DNA from 2 places in the Arthrobacter sp. CAN_A2 genome. Region 1 is predicted to be linked to the other one. Evidence: riboswitches for the same ligand, from Rfam matches in the RefSeq annotation. Region 1 holds a riboswitch; the other holds the start of a gene.

The links. Region 1 has a riboswitch for cyclic di-GMP ahead of IWX63_RS04745 (response regulator transcription factor). Riboswitches for the same ligand answer to the same signal wherever they lie in the genome.
Region 2: another riboswitch for cyclic di-GMP. It lies ahead of IWX63_RS10180 (glycoside hydrolase family 26 protein); the one in region 1 lies ahead of IWX63_RS04745 (response regulator transcription factor).

Annotation. Positions count from the first base shown of each region.
Region 1 is NZ_JADOUS010000003.1:65,263-69,667, forward strand. Features, by position in the region: gene IWX63_RS04725 (sensor histidine kinase) at 1-107, shown strand, start outside; gene IWX63_RS04730 (AAA family ATPase) at 130-864, shown strand; gene IWX63_RS04735 (DUF6221 family protein) at 875-1,135, shown strand; gene IWX63_RS04740 (hypothetical protein) at 1,312-1,779, shown strand; gene IWX63_RS04745 (response regulator transcription factor) at 1,795-2,607, opposite strand; cyclic di-GMP riboswitch class I at 2,718-2,792, opposite strand; gene IWX63_RS04750 (LysR family transcriptional regulator ArgP) at 2,905-3,801, opposite strand; gene IWX63_RS04755 (LysE/ArgO family amino acid transporter) at 3,871-4,405, shown strand, end outside.
Region 2 is NZ_JADOUS010000006.1:257,134-261,538, reverse strand. Features, by position in the region: gene IWX63_RS10195 (GAF domain-containing sensor histidine kinase) at 1-576, shown strand, start outside; gene IWX63_RS10190 (hypothetical protein) at 709-972, shown strand; gene IWX63_RS10185 (peroxiredoxin-like family protein) at 1,031-1,702, opposite strand; cyclic di-GMP riboswitch class I at 1,999-2,073, shown strand; gene IWX63_RS10180 (glycoside hydrolase family 26 protein) at 2,091-3,332, shown strand; gene IWX63_RS10175 (Fpg/Nei family DNA glycosylase) at 3,338-4,147, opposite strand; gene IWX63_RS10170 (YtxH domain-containing protein) at 4,328-4,405, shown strand, end outside.

The DNA.
Region 1 (4,405 bases):
CGAACGGGGGGACGATCCGCGTGAGCAGCGAGCCCGGGCGGACCCGGTTCCGTGTGGAACTGCCCGTTTCACAGCCCCGGCACATCCCGCGTCGGGAGGACTCCTAGCATCAGCCCGTATACCTGGAGGGTGATACCCCGAGCGAGTACCGACGGCAGGCCCTCCCGCCGTCCGGTGCGTCGCGTCGTCGTAGCCCTGGTGGGCATCGACGGCGCGGGCAAGACGACGGCGGCCTCCGCGCTCGGCAGGCTCCTCGGGACGACGACGCCGACGCTGGTCCTGGCCAATCCTTCGGGGCGGCGCACCATGACGGCGTGGACGGCGCGGCTCGGCCTCTCCGTTCCGCCACGGATCCTCGACCTCCTGGAATCGCTGGTCCGGGCGGTCAACGTGCTCACCAACCATCTCCGCGCCCACCGGTTCGACGGCGTCGTCATCCTGGACCGGCACCTGCACTGCCAGCAGGCGCTGCGCACCACCCGCGGACTGCCCCGCGGCAGGTTCCTCGCCGCGCTGACGCGGATGCTGCCGGCCTCGGACGTCGTCGTCTTCCTCGACGTCAGCCCGGAGGAGGCCTTCCGCCGGATCGTCGTGCGGGGCGCCGACACCGAACGCGTCGAGGACCTCCGCGCCTACCGCGCCGGCTACCTCGGGCTCCCCGAATTCGACGGCTTCCGGCGCGTGGACGCCGACGGGCCGCTGCCCGGAGTCCTCGACGAGCTCGAGGAGATCGTCACGGGAGAGGGACGGCACCTGGAGCCGTTGCCGCGCGCGACCGGCAGGTCCCGCCTGATCGTGAGCCGGCGAGCGACGGCGGGCCGTCGTCCGCGTGGGGTGGACGGTGCCGCTGCTCCTGCTCGATAAGGTTTCAGGTATGAACGAGATCGCCACCTTCCTCGACGCCCGCATCACCGAGGACGAAAAAGCAGCCCGCACGGGCACCCTCCCCGAAGAAGTGTGGGGGGCGCGCGGCTGGTACGAGCCCGCCCGTGTCCTGTCCGAGTGCGAGGCCAAGCGCCGGCTCCTCCAGTTCGCGCTGTTCGACCTCGATGAGCCCCACGGGTCGAGCATGCTGAAGCTGCTCGCCGGACCGTGGGCCGGCCACGGGGGCTACCTGCCCGAGTGGAAGGCCTGAGCGGAGCACGGTCCGGGTCCGAGGATCCGAGAGCACCGGCCTGCACCGGCCGGTGCCGGGTGGCGCGAAGGTGAAGCGCAGCAGTCCTGTCTGCAAACGGCACGCTCCAGCGCAAGCTTTGCGCAAGAACTTCTTGCGGGTACACGCCGCCCTCCTGCCGTCGCTAGGCTTGGACGGTGCCCCTACCTTCAGCCCCGTCAGGCCCTGACCAGTTCCAGGGCCGGTCTCCGGTGGACGGTGCGGCACCCCTCCTGCACGATGCCGACCCCTCCTTCGACGCCCCGGGGAAAGCAGCGCCCCTCGTCGACCCCACGGTCCTCGCGGACATGCGGCGCGACTTCTCCGACCCCGCCGTCGTCCTCCGGTTCGTGCGTGACTTCTCCGCCACGCTGGAGGGCAAGCTCGAGCGGCTGGCGCTGCGGATCGAGGCCGGCGACGCCACGGGCGCCGAGGATGCCGTCCTCAGCGTGACCACATCGGCCATGATGGTGGGCGCGGTGCGCCTGAATCAGGCCGCGCGTGCAATCCACAGGATGATCGCCGCCGACGACCTCCACGGCGCCCGGCGCTCGGCGGCGCTGCTGCGCGCCTGCGCGACCGACACGCTCCGGGAACTGCGTGCCGGCTACCCGGACGAATCCTGAGCAGTCGGTCCCGGTCTAGTCCCTGTTCCGGGGCATGATGCGGAAGCCGACGCCCCGCACCGTCGTGATGAGGTCCGGACCGCCGTCGAAGCGCGCCAGCTTCTGGCGCAGATTGGCGACGTGCACCTCGATGGCCCGCTCGTCCGTGCGGCTGACGAAGTTGTAGCCCCGGTAGTCCCCGCCCCGGGACACGCGGACCAGCTCCTCCTTGGTCCGGACGGCGCCGTTGCTCCGCATCAGCTCCCACAGCAGGTTGAATTCGGTCTTCGTGAGCGGGAGCTCGACGCCGGCGCAGCTGGCGATGCGCGCGTCGCCGTCGACGGTGATCCCGCCGTTCCGCAGGACGTTCGCGGACCCGACCGGGGCGGCCTCGCCGTCGTCGGACGGGGTGGATGCGGCGGGGTCCGCGGGCTGGACCGGCGGGTGCTGCGCATCCTGTCCGATGCGGGGCCGGCGAAGCATCGCGTCGATGCGGGCGCGCAGTTCGCGCGGGCGGAACGGCTTCAGGACGTAGTCGTCGGCTCCCGCCTGGAGGGCGGTGAGGATGTCCATCTCGTCGCTGTGGCCGCTGAGCACGATCACGTAGCAGTCGGTGGTGTTGCGGATCCGGCGCAGGACCTCGTACCCGTCGATATCGGGGAGCCCGATGTCCAGGGTCACCACCATCGGATGCTGCCGGCGGACGACGTCGACACCCTCGCGTCCCGTGGTGGCACCGCTGACCACGAAGCCGCCCTGCTCGAGGACCGCGCAGACCAGGTTCCGGATATCGAGATCGTCCTCGATGACGACGGCGGCGCGGCGATCGCCGAGTGTGGGACTACTCATCGCGGGCTGTCCCGGGACGGCCCTGCGGGACGGCCGACGCCTGTCGGCAGGCCGGTATGGGAACTGAGGGGACGTGGCGTGTCCGAGGCATACTCCGTGGGCCTGTTCTCTTCGGCGGCCCGGCTGACCTCGAGGGTCCCGTGGCTTTGCGTCCCCGGCTCGCGCCGGGTTTGCCTTTGTCGACGAGCAGCTGCTCGCCCGATGATAGTAGCAACCCCGACCGACACCTCCGTGAACAAGCGGGAGGGCCGTCGACCGTGGCGTCACTGATGCCGGCGCAGCGTGCGGCCCCCGCGGTCAGCCCGTCCGTGCGGGCGGGCGGAGGAGGAGTGCCGCGGACCGCAGTACCGCGTCGCTGACGGCGGCCAGCGCCGTGGACCCGTGGCGCCACTGCTGCCAGTACAGCGGGACGTCCACGTGGCCTCCGGGGCCGAGCGGGACGAGGTCCTGCGGGTCGGACCGCAACTCCAGTTCGGAGACGAGACCCCACCCCATGCCGAGGCGGATCGCGTCTGCGAACTCCTGCGCCGCGGGCAGGTAGTGGCGCGGCGGATCGAAGGCGTGGCGGACGCGCGACCGCAGGTACTGGTCCTGGAGATCGTCCTTCCGGTCGAAGAGGACCACGGGTGCACGGGAGAGCCGTTCCGGCGTCGCCCCGTCCGCGAGCCAGGTGGCGCGGAAGTCCCGTGAGCAGACGGGCACGTAGCGCATGACGCCGAGCGGTTGCGAGGAGCATCCCTGCACGGGAGAGGCCACGGACGTGATGGCCGCCGAGGCGGCGCCGTCGCGCAGCAGCTCGAGGGAGTAGTCCTCGTCCTCCCGCAGGATCTCCAGCTGCAGGGTGTCTGCGACCCGGGCGAGGGCCGGCAGGACCCAGGTGTGCAGCGAGTCGCCGTTGACCACGATCGTGATCCGCAGCCGGGGGCCGTCACGGGTGGCGTCGAGCTCGGTGGCGAGGTCTGCCGACAGCAGTTCGAGCTGTCGCGCGAAGCGGATGATCGCCCGTCCCGCTTCGGTGGGGCGGAGGGGGCGGGTACGGGTGATGACCGGGCGCCCGACGGCCACCTCGAGGGCCCGGATCCGCTGGCTGATTGCGGAGGGCGAGACGGAGAGAGTGGAGGCCGCCGCCTCGAAACTCCCCTGGTCGATGATCGCGGCAAGAGCCGCGGCCTGTCCCGGATCGACGGATCTCATGAGCAATTCTTATCATGCTGAAGGAACATTAGTTTGTCTAAGCACGGACGCGGGGCCTAGCGTGGGCCCGTGATCTCCACTGCAGCCGGCGGCCTCGCCGCCGGCCTGACCCTGATCGTCGCCATCGGCTCCCAGAACGCGTTCGTGCTGCGGCAGGGCCTGCGGCGTTCCCATATAGCGCTGGTCGTGACGGTGTGCGCGGTCTCGGACCTCGTGCTGATCGTCCTCGGCGTCGGCGGGCTGGGAGCAGCGATCGAGCAGGCCCCCGTGCTCCTCGACGTGGTGCGGTGGGCCGGGGCGGCCTTCCTCGCGGGGTATGCCGCCCTGGCGGCGCGACGCGCACTCCAGGGGGAGCGACTCGACGTCGACGGCGGACACGCCACGATGTCCTGGCGCGCCGCGCTCGGCACGTGTCTCGCCCTGACCTGGCTCAACCCGCACGTGTACCTCGACACCGTGCTGCTCCTGGGATCGCTCGCGAACACGCATGGCACGCCGGGCCGGTGGTGGTTCGCCGCGGGTGCGGCCCTCGGCAGCATCCTGTGGTTCTCCGCGCTCGGCGTAGGGGCCCGCTTCCTCGCCCCCGTCTTCGCCCGCCCGCGGG
Region 2 (4,405 bases), on a different contig from region 1:
GACCTCCACGACCTCGTGGTCCAACGCCTGTTCGCGGCCGGCCTGAGCATCCAGAACCTGCGCAAACACCTCTCGGACCGGAAAGCCCTCGAACGCATCGGTGCGGTGACCGCACAACTGGATGCCACCATCCGGGAGCTGCGCGACACCATCTACTCCCTGCGGTCGGTCCCCCAGGTCACACCGAACTTCAGTGCCGGCATCTTCGCCCTCGTCGAGGCCACCGCCCGGGAGCACGCGCTTCAACCCGACCTGAACCTCTCCGGGCCGCTCGACGCCGCCATGGACCCGGGATCGGCCGAACATGTGCGGGGAGTCCTCCAGGAAGGCCTGTCCAACGCACTCCGTCACGCCGCAGCGCACTCCGTCACGATCACGGTCCAGGCCCTCGAGGACCACCTCGAGATGCAGATCATCGACGACGGCATCGGGTTCGCCGAGCCGTCCTCGGGCCCCGGCCTGACCGGCATGCGGCGCCACGCCGAACTCTGCGGGGGCACCCTCTCGATCTCGAGCACCCCCGGCCGTGGAACCCGCGTCCTGCTCACCGTCCCCCTGACCGCCCGGGGGAGCTGAGCCTCGCCTGAGGCACGACGATGCAGGATCCCTGCCCGGGGCCACTCGAAAGTTGAGAAGCCGTTGCGGTAGTGTCGGTCTCGCCTCTAGAAGCGGGGCTCTTGAGTTCTTGGTACCTGAATGAGGCACGACGTGAGTGATAGCAGCAGACTGGATCCGGAGAAGGTCTTTCCGGAGGATCTGACATCGATCGATCGGGATGACCTGGACATCCTGAACAGCAGGAACCACCGCTCGAGGGATGCTCAGTACATCCGTGACGGTGGAGTGGACGCGGAGACCGAGGGCCAGCACCACGAACTGCGCGAGGAGCTCGACCGCCGCCAGTTGATCCGTGACACCCCGGCCGCCGCCGACATCGAGGTCGACCCCGACGGCGAGGCCCAGGAAGCCTGACCCGGCGGGCGGTGGGGCGCCCTCCCGCCGACGGCGGACCTCAGTGCGCCGGCATACCTCAGAGCGACACGAGGGCGTCGATGATATCGCTGGTCTCCGTCCGGTTGGTGTAGTCGGTGTGCACATCGATGAAGCGGATGGTGCCCGTCGCGTCGGCGACGATCACCGTGGGGAAGGGGATCGTCAGGATCCGGTCCATGTTGGATCCGGCGACGTCGATTCCGAGCGCGATCCGCGCCAGCGTCGACTCCGGGCTCGGGGACGTGACGATCCCGAGCCGCGCGGCGAGGGCGTTCCCCGCGTCCGAGTAGAGCGGCAGGTACAGCCCCCTGTCCTGCGCCATCTTCCGCACGATCTTCGGGTCCTGTGGGCTGATGGCGATGAACCGCGTGCCGAAGGTCTCCGCGAGGGGGCTCAGTTCCCGCTGATAGGTCTGCAGGGCGATGCTGCAGTAGGGGCACCACGCCCCACGATAGAAGATGATGATCGCGGCTGCGGCGCCAAGGACCTCGCTCAGCGGCATCGGCCGTCCCGCGTCGTCGTACAGGAGGACATCGGGAAGCTTGGCGCCCACCTGGGCCATTCCTTCCGGGAGTCCCGCGCGTCGGAGTTCCTCCTGCTCCATCTCGAAGACCTCCGCCAGCGCCGGACCCACCTGCGCCTCGAACGTCGGCTTGAACTCGTCCACCTGCGCAGCGATCGTGTCCGTGAATTTCTGTCTTTGCTTCATCTCTTCCCCGTCCGCACATCCACGACGGGAGCCTCGAGCCCATCGCTGTTCTAAGTGTGGGCCAGGACACAGGATTTCCCAAGGCCGGTGCGCGCGTCCCGCCGCCGCCCGCCCCGTCCGGCGGGGCGTCCGGGCCGTTTCCCTGCGGCCGGCGCCCGTCCGGGGGCGTCCTGCGGAAGACCTGCCGGAATCCTTTGCCGTCGTTCGGCGAATTCCGGCGTCTGCCCTGCAGGTGCGACGGCACACTGGGGTTGGCCCGCTGCAGCGCGCGGACCGACGACGCCCGGGTGACCGCTCGGCGACAAAGGCAAACCCGGCGCGAGCCGGGGACGCAAAGCCACGGGACCCTCGCGGTCAGCCGGGCCACCGAACCAGCGAGGTGCCGATCATGCTTCCCGTTCCCCGTCTCGCAGCATCCGCGGTCCGGACGACCGCGGCACGGCTCGTCGTGGTCGTCGCGGCGCTGTCCGTCCTGATGGTCGGGCTGACGCCGGCGTCCGCCCAGGCCGCACCCGCCGCCACGATCACGCTGAGCAGCGTCTCGGGAACACCCGGTACCGCCGTGACGGTGACGGGGGCGGGCTTCCCCAGGAAAACCAGGGGGACCGTCGTGGCAGGGACCGCGCGTGCCTCCCTGACCACGACGCCGACGGGCGCCTTCTCGGTATCGATCGTCCCGGCGGGGACCGGCCCGGTGACCATCACGGCGACGGCCGGTACCACCACCGGGAGCGCCCGCTACACCGTCCTCGCCCCGGCGCCCGCACCGGGCGCACCGAAGGCCATCCGCTTCGGCATCGGCACCGATGGCGGGCCGGCGGCAGGTGGCGAGCTCGACGCCGTCGCAGCACTCGCGGGCGAGGCCCCCTCGCTCGTGCTGTCCTACAAGGACTTCAACCAGCCGGCTCCCATCGCCGAACTGGACGCCGTGCGCGCGCGCGGCGCCGAGACGCTGCTGACGTGGGAGCCGTGGACCTGGGGTGGCGGCACCGAGCAGCCCGCCTACTCCCTCGACCGGATCGCGGCCGGCGAGTTCGACGCCCACCTCCGCGCGTGGGGCACGGATCTCGGACGCTGGGGGCAGCCGGTGTACCTGCGCTTCGCGCACGAGATGAACGGCAACTGGTACCCCTGGGCCGCGGGAGTCAACGGCAACACCGCGGGCGACTACATCGCCGCCTACCGGCACGTGCACGACGTCGTCGCCTCCACGGGCGCGACCAACATCAGCTGGGTCTGGAACCCCAACGTCCCCTACTGGGGATCCACGCCCCTGGACCAGTTGTACCCGGGCGCCGAATACGTCGACATCGTCGCGCTCGACGGGTACAACTGGGGCACGTCGCAGTCGTGGACCTCCTGGCAGGAACCCGAGGCGTTGTTCGGCGACGGCATCGCGCAACTCCGGAAGCTCGCCCCGGGCACGCCGATCATGATCGCCGAGACGGCCTCGTCCGAGATCGGCGGCTCCAAACCCCAGTGGATCTCCACCCTGTTCAGGTACGTCTCCGCGCAGCAGGACGTCGTCGCGCTCGTCTGGTTCCACATCGCCAAGGAGACCGACTGGCGCATCGACAGCACCACTGCCTCGGCCGACGCCTTCGCGACCGGCCTCGCCGTCCGGCGCTGACCACCTCAGCCGAGGGACGACGCCGGCGGCTGGCAGCGCGGACACCACCAGGTGCGACGTCGGCCCGGGTCGTCCGGCACCTCCGCCCTGACGCGCACGGCGGTGCCGCACCGGAGGCACGGCCTGCCCGCGCGGCCGGCCACCCAGTGCTTCTCCCCCCGGCGGGTGTTCCCCGTGGTGACCTGATGCGCGCCGGGCTGCGTCGCCGAGAACCGCAGGCACCGGGCGCCCAGGGCCACCAGCGCCGGGACGTCCACGTCGGCAACCGCCGCGTCGGGGTGGATGCCCCGGAGGAAGCAGAGCTCATTCGCCCACAGGTTCCCGAATCCGGCGACGTTCCGCTGGTCGAGCAGCGCGGCCGCCACCCGCTCCCCCGGGTCGCGGCGCAGTCTACGCACCGCCTCCTGCGCCGACCAGTCGTCCCGCAACGGGTCCGGACCGAGGTGGCCCACGACTTCGCCTTCCGCCCGCGTGGCCAGCAGGTCGACGACGGGCAGGTCCAGGCCGTACGCGGTCGGGCCGTCCCGCACCGCGAGGATCACGCGGGCGTCCGGAAGGAGCCTTCGCGGCAGTGCACGACCGGGTGCGGTGACCGTCCACGACCCCTGCATGAGCAGGTGTGTATGGAGGGTCAGGCCGCCGTCGAACCGGGTCAACAGGTGCTTGCCGTGCGTCACGTGCTCCGCGATCCGGAGGCCGTCGAGCGGCGTCGTGGCGTGCGCGGGGACCCGGAGGTCGCCGCGGCCGAGCGTGCGCCCGTCGAGGGATCTCCGCAGGCGGGCGGCGAGCCGGAAGACGCTGTCCCCCTCGGGCATGGAGCCTCCCTGTCGTGTTGCTTCCGCGGACAACCTAGCTCCCGGCACCGACGCTTCCTCGCGCAACACGGGCCGCACCGCGGCGCCCCTACAGCATGGTGCCGATGGAAACTGCTCTCGCCCCCGCCGACGGGGTGGTCTAGATTCGGAAGGAACGCAGTCCATCGAAGGGAGAGCACCATGAAGAACAAGCTTGTTTTCGCAGCAGGCATGGCGGTCGGTTACGTCCTCGGGACGCGGGCCGGTCGGGAGAGCTAC